Magnetococcus marinus MC-1: one gene and its partner. The protein of the gene in region 2 binds, or shares a complex with, the protein of the main gene of each other region. Links are inferred from orthologs where the notes say so. Each region holds a gene or a part of one and is shown on either strand. Other genes may lie near its edges.

Region 1 (6,213 bases), 2.5 Mb from region 2 along the record:
GACCATTTTAAAACCATTAATGATACCTATGGTCACGATGCAGGGGATGCGGTGCTACAGCAATTTGCCGAGCGGCTGAGTAGTGCGGCCCGTGTTAATGACTATGTTTTCCGATTTGGCGGTGAAGAGTTTTTATTTGTCTACGGGGATATGAGCCCTCAACGGTTGGAACATCTGGCCGAAAAGGTGCGTCACTGTATTGAACAAGAGCTGTTTGACCTGCCCTCTGGCGAAAAGATACACATAACCGCCAGCTTTGGTGGTGCGGTGCATGATGGTAACCCCAACTTTCATAAAACGCTCAAATTGACCGATGAGGCGCTCTATGAAGCCAAACACTCTGGGCGCAACCGCTGTATCATCCGTGCCTAAAGGGTCGTCGAGAGGCGCGTTGTTTGTCCTATTTCAGCGTGAATCGTGCCCTTGGCACCAAGGGCACCATGTGAAAATCGCCTAGTTGCCGCGAGGGTTGAAGTCTGACTTTTTGGCAAGCTTTCGATACAGACGTTTCTCGGCATTGTTTAACTGCTTGGGCAGGGCAATGTTGAGACGCAGATAGAGGTCCCCGCACTGACCAAACCCGGGTTTGGGAAACCCCCGACCACGGATACGGATAAGTTGGCCCGAACTGGAACCCGCCGGAATATGCACCCGAATGGTGCCGCCCAACGATTTAAACTGCACCGGCTCGCCTAAAGCGGCCTCCCAGGGGCTCAGGGTTAGGCTGCTGTAGAGATCATACCCCTCTAATTGGAAATGAGGGTGAGGCGGGGTTTCGACATTAAACAAAATGTCCCCACCGCTGATTCCTTTGAGCGGATTGGCGCGGACCTGATTGTAGACCCGAATGCGGTCACCATGGACCACCCCTCTGGGAATTTGTACCTGAATCAGACGATCCCCCCCAAGCTCCCGTAAATTCAGCCGTACCTGATGAATCTCCCCCCGGTAAGCAACCTCTAGTGGCACAATCAGTTTGGCCTCTACATGATGCGGTTTGCCTGCCGGTGTGCCACTTTTTGGTGGGCTCTGACGGGTATTTGGCCAGATATAAGAACCCTGGGTGCGATCATACTGAGCGCGTTTTTGGGGATCACGCAGTACCTCATACGCCTCGCCCAGCGCCTTGAACAGATCTTCAGCCTGGGGGATGGGGCTCACATCGGGGTGAAATTGACGGGCAAGACGGCGATAGGCATCGCGTATCTGTAAAGGGGTCGCGCTGCTGGGCACATTAAGCCGTCTGTAAAAATCCTGTTCCATCATCGCCATGCCGGACCGCCTGAAATCCTGAAGGATCGCATTTAGGGAGACTCCCCCCAAAAACAGGGGAGCCAGTGACGGATAATGTGCAAAGGATAGGCCAAACAGAGGCCCGGCATGGACGAATCCATGCCGGGCAGAAGGGGATGGCAGACTAAATGAGGGTGGTCAACGCCTCGCGGACCTCTTGCAGGCGCTGCTTGTCTTCGCTCCATGGGCGATTTCTAAGAATTAAGGTGCGACTGGTCTGATCCAGTCGGGCATGACCAACCTCCCGCTGTACCATGGCAATAAGACGGGGTATCTCCACCGTAAAAAGTTCATCAAATTGGAAAGTCCCACCCTTAGGGCCTGCATCCAGTTTGATAATGCGCAGTTTAACGCAGAGACGTTTGATCTCCATCACCGAAAGCAAATGGTCCACCGTTGCGGGCAGGGGACCAAAACGGTCCGCCAACTCCAGCCGCATCTCCTGCAACTCCTCATAGGTTTTGAGTTCAGCAATGCGCTTGTAGAGGGTTAAACGCTGATGCACATCCTCCACATACTCCTCGGGAATATAGGTGGAAAGATGCAGGTTGATGCTGGGTACCACCGGTGCGGGACCTTCATCCACTGGAGCCTGCCCCAGAGGGGTGGTAGAGGCCAAATCCCGACCTTGGGCCCGGGCCGTTTGCAGGGCCACCACCGCCTCCCGCAGCATCTGATTGTACAACTCAAAACCAACCTCTTTGATCTGCCCAGATTGTTCATCGCCCAAAATGTTACCCGCACCCCGGATCTCTAAATCATGGGTCGCCAGCATAAAGCCTGCCCCCAGCTCACCCAGGCTCTCCAGCGCCTCCAAGCGTTTTTCGGCATGCTTGGTTAAGCGCCGTAAATGGGGCACCAACATATAGGCGTAAGCGCGATGCTTGCTGCGTCCCACCCGTCCCCGCAGTTGGTGTAGTTGAGCCAGACCAAATTTGTCGGCACGATCAATAATGATGGTATTAGCGGTGGGAATATCCACGCCGTTTTCCACAATGGTGGTACATACCAGAATGTTGAAAGTTTGACGGTAAAACTCCATCATCACCTTCTCTAACTGGTTTTCCCGCATTTGACCATGGGCTACACCCACCCGGGCCTCTGGTACCAGTTCCGCAATCTCTTGTGCTTTGCGCTCAATATCCTGCACCTGATTGTGAACATAAAAAACCTGTCCCCCCCGATAGAGCTCCCGCAAAATCGCTTCACGCACCTGCTGCTTATCGTAGTGGGTAATAATGGTGCGAATGGCCAACCGGTCCGCTGGGGGAGAGGCAATAATACTAATATCGCGCACCCCCGCCATGGCCATGTTCAAGGTGCGGGGAATGGGCGTAGCGGTAAGGGTCAAAATATCCAAAGTAGCGCGAAGATTTTTAATGCGCTCCTTATGGCTCACCCCAAAGCGTTGCTCCTCATCCACCACCAGCAGACCAAGATCCTTAAATTTAACATCCGTTTGCAGCAGCCTATGAGTGCCCACAATGACATCAATCGTGCCATGGCCAACCGCTTCTATGGTGGCCTTTTGCTCTTTTGGTGTGCGAAACCGCGAGAGAATGTCCACCTTAATAGGGTAGCCCGCCAGCCGCTTGGCAAAATTTTCATAGTGCTGCTGGGCCAAAATGGTGGTAGGCACCAAAATCGCCACCTGTTTGCCATCCATCGCTGCGCGGAAGGTCGCCCGTAGCGCAACCTCGGTTTTGCCAAAGCCTACATCACCACACACCAGCCGATCCATCGCTTTGGGTGAGGCCATATCTTCCAACACCGCCTCAATGGCTTTGGCCTGGTCCACCGTCTCTTCAAACGGGAAGGTGCTGGCAAACTCCTGATAAAGGGCATCCGGCCCCGAATAAACCACCCCTTGGGTGGCCTCCCGCTGGGCTTGAATGGCCACCAGCTCTTCAGCCATCTCCAAAATCTTCTTACGCGCCTTGGCGCGGGTCTTGGCCCAACGTTTGCCCCCCAGTTTGTCCAGCTGCACCTCTTCACCCGAAGAGTGCTTACCAACCCGGTCCAGGTTCTCGACAGGGACATACAGCTTGTCGCCGTCGGCATAGATAATCAGCAAAAAATCATTCTTAAGCTGACCAACCTCCAGCGATACCAGCCCCCCAAAACGACCCACCCCATGATCCACATGGACCACAGCATCGCCTTCATTAAGGTCGGCAAAGCTGGCGATTAACTGATCCAAATAACGACGGCTTATCTGACGGCGGCGTATGCGTACCCCAAAAACATTGTCTTCACTAATCAGCACCACATGGCGGGTGGGATGTTCAAAACCATCACTTACATCCCCCAGCAGCAGCATGGGCTGTCTGGGGTCCGCTTGCAGCAACGCGGACCAACTGGAGCCATCCACCACGCTCACCTTATGGTCGGTCAGCAGCTCCCGCATGCGCTCCCGCTGGCCGATGGTGCGAGAAACAAAACCGATGCGGCGCTGCTCCTTTTGCCATAAGCTGATCTGACGACAGAGGCGATCCATGACCGTGGCGGTGGCTTTTTTCTCATCCTGTTGGCTATGGTCGGCACCCTGCACCCCCTCCTGAATGGGGGGGATGGGGTGTAGATCCAGGTCCAGAGCCGGTTTGCCCGTGGCGCTTTGTAAGAGTTGCGGGTAGGGTTTAAGGCGTTCCGTCAGCTCTCTTTGATCTAAATAAAGGGTGTTGCGGGCAATGCAGCGCATGCTACTGCCATCATAGCCCTTTTCATTGCCTTGGCCCGCCTGATAGGCGATACGGTGTTGATCCTCAATCTCCCGCGCACGCTCTTCAATCTGGTTGGGTACATCGGGTTCCATCAAAAACAGCGTCTGCTTGGGGAGATAATCAAAGAGGGTGTCCAGATCAGGATAAAAGAGCGGTAGATACTGCTCCATACCCTGATAAGTACGGTTTTGAGAAATCTCTTTGTAGATCAAATCCTCCGCCGCATAGCCCCCAAATACCTCACGATAAGCAGTGCGAAAACAGCTTATCGTGTCGGCATTAAGAATAACCTCCCGCACCGGGAGTACCTCTACCGCAGGTATGGGGTCTAAAGAGCGCTGATTGCTTGGATCAAACAGGCGGATACTCTCGACCTCATCGCCAAACAACTCGACCCGTACCGGCTCATCCCGACCGGGGGGGAAGAGGTCAATCAATCCCCCACGCGCCGCATACTCCCCAGGCTCCGACACCTGCGAAACCGGGTTGTACCCCGAGCGGGTCAATAGCTCACGAAATTGCGGTAAATTAAGCTGATCCCCCACCGAAAAGGCAAAACCATAACGGGCCAATACCGCTTTTGGCATCAACCGTTGCATGATGGCCGCTGGGGTGGTGATCACCACCGTGCGACTATCCCCCAGCTCATTACCAATGGAAATGGGACCCGACTTGCCCAACCCAATCAAGCGTGAAAGGGTGGCTAAGCGATCCCCCACGAGGGGGCCGTAAGGGGAGAGGGGCTCAAAAGGGAGCGTCTCCCAGGCGGGAAAAGGGAGGATATGGACCCCGCGCTGGGCACCGAAAAAAAGAAGTTCACGAGCGATGGATTCCGCCCGCTGAACTTTGCCCGTAACCAGCACCACCGGAGCCGGTTGCGTCAAGGCCAACTCCACCGCCAACCAACTGGAAGCCCCAGTGGTCAGTTCAGGTAAAATGAGCGGGCTCTTGCGCCCGTCAAGCTTATCCAGCAATTTTTGTATGGTGATGGGATCGGTCACGTTATTCAACTTAAACTGGCTGTGTTTACTTAAAGGCTTGATTATCCCCCACCCATGGCTGGGTTAAAAGGAAAAAATAAGCGCTCTTGCGGTGCAAATTGAGATCCATGCAAAGGGGGGAGCTTGTGCTCCCCCCTGGAATGTAGAGACCTTTGCGACAGGTTATTTTTTAGGAATGACAAATCCCATCTCTGCCAAAGCCAACTCCACCACACCTACCGTGGCTTGGGGCTTAAAGAGATCCGTATTGATCACCATGTCATAGAAGTTGTGGCGGGTTGAGCGATTTTTATACAGCCCCTCGACAAAATCGCGGCGCTCTTTGTCCACTTGGACGACCCGCTTTTCAGCCTTTTTCAGCTTGATATCTTCGCGTTTGGCGACCCGCTCGGCACAAACATGCAAAGAACCCTCGACGCGCAGTCTGAAGACCCTGTGTTTCTGGCTAAGCAGCAGGTGGGCGCCGCGTCCAACAATAACACCACCCTGTGGGGCAATATTCATGATAACCTTAACCATATAATAGTTAAAGGTATCTTGGCTGGTCGATTGGCCGGTGAACATGGAGGTAATCCAATCCGCCATGGCACCCGAGATGCGCTCATCCAACTGTTTGGTTAAAAAGGGATCAGCTTTGGCCTGTCGTGTGACCTCATTGATCAGCTCTTTATCATACAGCGGGACCTGTAGCCGTTCAGCTAAGCGGGCGGCAATTTCACTGCCATTGGCACCAAACCCACGAGAAACCGTGATGAGTGGAACCGTGGAAGGGGTCTCATCTTTGTCGCTGCTCTGGTACATTTTCGCGCCCATAATGGACTGTAACAGAGCCTGGGTACGTGCGTTGCTCATGATCTACTCCTTCCCCCTTACTTGGATTTCTTATTGCACAACGTCGCAGGCATGTCGAGCTTGGCTAGGCACATGGCTTGGATGGCCATTTCTGTCATCTGTTGTGGTGAGAAGGTTTCGGCACTGAGCACCAGATCATAGTAGGTGGCATCGGTGGGAAAACGCTCGTAGATCTCCTTGACAAATTTGACGCGCTCACGATCAACCCGCGCGCACATCTTTTCCGCCGCTTTAATATCAATACCGGTCGCTTTGGCAATCCGCCCTGAACAGTAATCAGGACCCGCCTCAACCTTTAACCGAAACACTTGGCGGTCAGACAAAATGAGGTGGGCACCCATACCGAT
Region 2 (5,495 bases):
TACCACCAATGCGGCGGCTGCCAACTGCAACATGTTAACCAAACCACCCGCAACACCTTCAAAGCCGCCGTGGTCAAAGAAGCCCTACAACACATCGGCAAATTTGAAAACCCACCCATGCAACCCCTGCAATCCGCCCAACCCGAAACAGGCTACCGCCGCCGCTGCGGCCTGAAAATATACTGGGTCAGAGACCATGCCGTGGTCGGCTTTTACCAAACCGCAAGCAAACGCATCGTCGACCTGCCCAACTGCCCCATCCTCCACCCTAAATTGGATGCCCTCATCCATCCCATCCGTACCCTGGTGTCCGAATTGAGCGTACGCGAGCGGCTCCCCCAAGTGGATCTAAGCTGCGGGGATGAAGGGGTGGGTATGATCCTGCACCTGCTGCGCAAACTCTCCGCAAAAGATAAAGAGATTCTAACCACTTTTGCCCATACCCATAAAATTGATCAATTGTGGATCCAATCTGGCCGTAAAGAGGACCTTACCCCCTTTATCTCACAAGAGCCCCTCCGCTACAGCCCCGACGGCAAAAGCCAGCTAAAATTTATGCCCGGCGACTTTACCCAAGCCCACTTTGAACAAAACCGCCAACTGGTCGAGCAAGTGCTCGCCTGGATTGGCCAAGGGCAACGGGTGCTGGACCTGTTTTCTGGCCTCGGTAATTTTACCCTGCCCCTGGCTCGTCAATTTACCCGTGTAACCGGCTATGAGAGCTACGAACCCGCCGTCAAACGAGGGCGTAGTAATACCACCCTACACCCCTCCGTCACCTTTAAAACCATGGATCTGTTTAGCGAAACCGCGCTAAAAACACTCCCCCTAAACCAAGTGGATGCCATGGTGGTGGATCCACCACGTGATGGGGCCGTCAACCTAGCCAAACAGATCAAAGACGCAGGGGGGCCAGCCACCATCGTCTGGGTCTCCTGCGACCCCGCCACCTTTGCCCGCGATGCCGCCATTCTCTGCGCAGGCGGCTATACCATGGAACAGGTTAAACCCCTGGATATGTTCCCCATGACCAGCCATGTGGAAGTGGTGGCCCTGTTTAAACGGCCATCATAAGGGGTGTGCCATACGGGTCAATACCCTAGTAATCATGCCGATCAAGCTTGTTCTCAAACCAAGCTCGGCTGTCGGTCTGCTGGTTAAAACGCTGCTCCTGCTGGGCCGCTAACGCGATGTGCCGCCAAAAGCGATAGCGCGTCGCCGCATGGGGTATGCGCGCCAACACGGTTTGACGCATAGCCCCAAACAGTTGCGCCAACTCTCCCCAGCCTGGCTCTAACCAAGCCTCAATGCGCTCTTTGAGCAGGCGCGATAACGAGGGACTCAACCCCCCTGTGCTCACCGCCACCGTCACATCCCCACGACGGACCACCGCCGGAACAATAAAACCACTCACCTCCGGTCCATCGGCAGAGTTGCAAAAATAACCCTTCTCGGCGCACAATAGTGCGATTTGTCGATTAAGCGCACCATCGCCAGTGGCGGCAAAGATCAGGCTCCAATGGGGCTCTAACTGCGTGGGGGTAAAAGGTTCAGCCCAATGTTCCAGTTGGCCGGTGGTAACAAGCTGGGCAATCTCATCACTCAAGTGGGGGGCCACAACGGTGATGCAAGCGCCGCTTGGCATAAGGCCGCGTAATTTGCGCTGCGCGACTTGACCTCCGCCAATCACTAAAACCGGGCGACCGGTTAAAATCAATTCAGCCATATAGTGGGCCATGATCTCTCCTGAATAGAGGATGGGTGTGGCGTTAAGGAATCGTTAAAACAATGTCGGAAGAAAAGAAGATCATTATCCGTGGTGCCCGGGAACACAACCTGAAAAATATTCATGTAGAGATCCCCCGCAACGCCCTAACCGTGATCACCGGCGTTTCCGGCTCGGGCAAATCCTCACTGGCCTTTGATACCCTCTCCGCTGAAGGCCAGCGGCGTTATGTCGAGTCCCTTTCTGCCTACGCCCGACAGTTCCTCAGCCTACAGAATAAACCCGATGTGGATGCCATCGAAGGGCTCGCCCCCAGTATCTCCATTGAGCAAAAATCCACCTCAAAAAATCCCCGCTCCACGGTGGGCACCGTCACCGAGATCTACGACTATCTACGCCTACTCTATGCCCGGGTTGGACGCCCCTACTGCTATGGCTGTGGTCGCCCCATCGAAAGCCAAACCATCAGCCAGATGGTGGATGCGGTGATGGAACTGCCAGAACGTACCCGCCTGCTGCTGCTCGCGCCCATCGTGCAAGGGCGCAAAGGTGAGTACAAAAAAGAGCTACTGGAGCTGCAAAAACAGGGGTTCACCCGAGTGGTCATTGACGGCGAAACCTATGACCTTGGCGAAACCCCCACCCTCAATAAAAAGGTTAAACACTCCATTGAGATCCTGGTGGATCGCTTGGTTGTTAAACCAGACATTCAAACCCGTATGGCCGACTCGCTGGAGACCGCCCTACGGTTAAGTGAGGGCATCGCGCGGGTGCAGACCGTGGAAGATACCCCGCAGGAGTGGCTCTTTTCCGAAAAAAATGCCTGCATTCACTGCAACATCTCCTATCCAGAGATTGAACCACGCCTCTTTTCGTTCAACAACCCCTTTGGGGCCTGTCCCAGCTGTGACGGGCTCGGTACCCAGGAGTTTTTTGATCCAGAGCTGATTGTGCCCAACCCCAGCCTCTCCCTGCGTGAAGGGGCCATTGCCCCCTGGGCTAAACCGACCCAACGCATGGCGCAAGAGTCCCTCTATACCTTGGCAGAGCACTTTGAGATCAATGTAAACCTGCCCTGGCAAGCGCTGCCCGAGCCCTTTCGAGAGATTGTGCTGTTCGGCTCAGGAGATGAGAAGGTCAAGTTTCGCTGGAAAGGATTTCGCCGCGCCCGCACCGTACACCGCCCCTGGGAAGGGGTGATCCATACCATGGAGCGGCGCTATCTGGAGACCCAATCCGAAGAGCAACGGGAACAATATCGCCAATACCGCAATGCCACACCCTGTACCGCCTGTCAGGGTAAGCGGCTGCGTAAAGAGGCCCTGCATGTCAAAGTGGGGTCCCGTAATCTGGCGGAGTTTACCGCACTGCCCCTGCGCGAAGCGCAACGCGCTATCGAAGATCTGCAATTAACCCCCCGGGAACACGCCATTGCAGAGCGCATCCTAAAAGAGGTAACCGACCGGCTCAATTTTCTGATCGCCGTGGGGCTCGACTACCTCACTCTGGACCGCACAGCGGGTACCCTCTCCGGGGGGGAGAGCCAACGCATTCGCTTAGCCAATCAGATTGGTTCCGGCTTGGTCGGGGTGCTCTATATCCTGGATGAACCCTCCATCGGCCTGCATCAGCGGGATAACCAACGGCTGCTCGATACCCTGGTGCGCTTGCGGGATCTGGGCAACACGGTGGTGGTGGTGGAGCATGATGAAGATGCCATTCGTACCGCCGACTATGTGGTGGATATGGGCCCCGGTGCCGGAGAACATGGGGGGCAGGTGGTGGCCGCAGGCACACCGGCAGAGATTATGGCCCATCCCGACTCCCTGACCGGGCACTATCTCAATGGTCAGCAAACCATTCCTGTGCCCCAACAACGGCGCCCGGTTGACCCTAAGCGGTTGATTACCCTCAAAGAGGTCTCGACCCACAATCTACAGTGTGTCACCACCCATATTCCGGTGGGGCTGCTTACTTGTATTACGGGGGTCTCCGGTTCGGGTAAATCCTCCTTGGTGTTGGATACCCTCTATCCCGCCCTGGCGCAGCGTCTGCACAATGCACGGGTGACCAGCGGTCAGTTTACCACCATTGAAGGGTTATCGCAGTTGGATAAGGTGATCCACATGGATCAAAGCCCCATTGGCCGCACCCCGCGCTCCAACCCCGCCACCTACACCGGGCTATTTACCCCCATCCGCGAACTGATGGCCGCTACCGAAGAGGCCCGTGCTAGGGGCTATAAATCGGGACGCTTCAGCTTTAATGTCAAAGGGGGACGCTGTGAGGCCTGCGCCGGGGATGGTCTGGTCAAGATTGAGATGCACTTTCTCCCCGATATTTTTGTTCAATGCGATGTCTGCCACGGTGCCCGCTATAACCGGGAGAGTTTAGAGGTCCACTATAAAGGCAAAAACATCGCCGAAATTTTGAACATGACCATTGAGGAGGCTTTAGCGTTTTTCCACGCCCACCACGCCCTGCGCGGTCGCTTGCAAACCTTAATGGATGTGGGGTTAAGCTATATGCGGTTGGGCCAGTCGGCCACCACCCTTTCGGGGGGAGAGGCGCAGCGGGTCAAGATTGCTCGGGAGCTTTCCAAGCGTTCAACCGGCAAAACCCTCTATATCTTGGATGAACCCACCACCGGCCTGCACTTTGATGATATTCGCAAGCTGGTCGAGGTGCTGCAACGTCTGGTGGAGGCGGGCAACACGGTGGTGGTTATTGAGCATAATTTGGACGTCATCAAGACGGCAGATTGGATCATTGATCTCGGTCCCGAAGGGGGCAGCCATGGAGGACAGATTTTAATCGAGGGCCAACCCGAACAGGTGGCGGCCTGCGAGGTCTCCTGGACCGGTCGTTATTTAAAGCCCTTTTTACAGCGTGAATGCGTTGCCTTAGGGGTATGAAACAGGGATGATGGGCCAAGACCACCGGCCTGCTTCCTCTATACCTGTGTGGCCTTTTACCGCTTGCTTTACCCGCAAGCTTGTTGTTGACCCAATCCAGGATGACCTCATGCCCCACACTACGCCCACTTACCATACCAACTTCACCTTCCATGATCGGGTGAGCCGGGCTGAGTATATCTGGCGTAAATATACCCCCCTCTTGCAGGAGTCGGTGTTGGATCTAGGGGCGTGGCAATGCCACCTGCGCCACCATGTGCCCGCTACGGCCCACTATGTTGGGGTGGATCTGGATACGGAACATGGTAATCCCGATGTGGTGGCCAATCTGGACCATGGGCAGGTGCCGTTTGCCGATAACAGCTTTGCCTGTGTGGTCTGCACCGATGTGTTGGAGCATCTGGAAAGCCCCCACGCCATGCTGGATGAGATGTGCCGGGTAAGCCGGGCATATGTGATTCTCTCTCTGCCCAACCCCGTGGGGGATTTTTATCACGCGCTCTGTAGTGGACGCCCGATCACCATGAAATATTACGCCCTTTCCAAAAATCAACACGACCGCCACAAATGGTTTTTCTCCCTGCACGATGCCCAGCAGTTACTCGAACAAAAGGCCCAGCAGCACGGTATGCAGATGGTGCAGATCGACTTTCCCCGCATGACCCCTGAAGAGGGTTATGGTTGGCGCGGTTGGTTGCGACGTCAGGCGCGGAATTATCTGTTTCGCCACAGTCCAGAGATACCCCATCTCTACCATAAAGAGATGTGGGTGGTGATGAAAAAAGAGAGCCCGGCAAGCGGGGCTTAAAATTCAAAGATCAAGCCAGAGCGTCTGGGATTCATGAACGATCGGG

Evidence for each region. The genes of interacting proteins can lie anywhere in the genome.
Region 1: the proteins of uvrA (region 2) and mfd are in contact, whole or in part, in a crystal structure (PDB 4DFC), measured with the Escherichia coli proteins. The link is inferred for Magnetococcus marinus MC-1 from one-to-one orthologs.

The regions. Positions count from the first base shown.
Region 1 is NC_008576.1:2,048,334-2,054,546, forward strand. The notes cover bases 1,218-5,326. They hold mfd (transcription-repair coupling factor), read right to left. Parts: upstream 5,015-5,326; coding sequence 1,418-5,014; downstream 1,218-1,417. Other genes in these bases: MMC1_RS08420 (DnaJ C-terminal domain-containing protein), read right to left, coding at 1,218-1,272; MMC1_RS08430 (cytidylate kinase-like family protein), read right to left, coding at 5,177-5,326. Also shown: MMC1_RS08415 (GGDEF domain-containing protein), read left to right, coding at 1-372; more of MMC1_RS08420, read right to left, coding at 454-1,217; more of MMC1_RS08430, read right to left, coding at 5,327-5,866; MMC1_RS08435 (cytidylate kinase-like family protein), read right to left, coding at 5,884-6,213. UniProt on the Escherichia coli protein: Couples transcription and DNA repair by recognizing RNA polymerase (RNAP) stalled at DNA lesions. Mediates ATP-dependent release of RNAP and its truncated transcript from the DNA, and recruitment of nucleotide excision repair machinery to the damaged site.
Region 2 is NC_008576.1:4,540,527-4,546,021, reverse strand. The notes cover bases 1,451-4,841. They hold uvrA (excinuclease ABC subunit UvrA), read left to right. Parts: upstream 1,451-1,788; coding sequence 1,789-4,641; downstream 4,642-4,841. Other genes in these bases: MMC1_RS18555 (class I SAM-dependent methyltransferase), read left to right, coding at 4,751-4,841; MMC1_RS18565 (precorrin-2 dehydrogenase/sirohydrochlorin ferrochelatase family protein), read right to left, coding at 1,451-1,738. Also shown: 23S rRNA (uracil(1939)-C(5))-methyltransferase RlmD, read left to right, coding at 1-1,074; more of MMC1_RS18565, read right to left, coding at 1,100-1,450; more of MMC1_RS18555, read left to right, coding at 4,842-5,449. UniProt on the Escherichia coli protein: The UvrABC repair system catalyzes the recognition and processing of DNA lesions. UvrA is an ATPase and a DNA-binding protein. A damage recognition complex composed of 2 UvrA and 2 UvrB subunits scans DNA for abnormalities.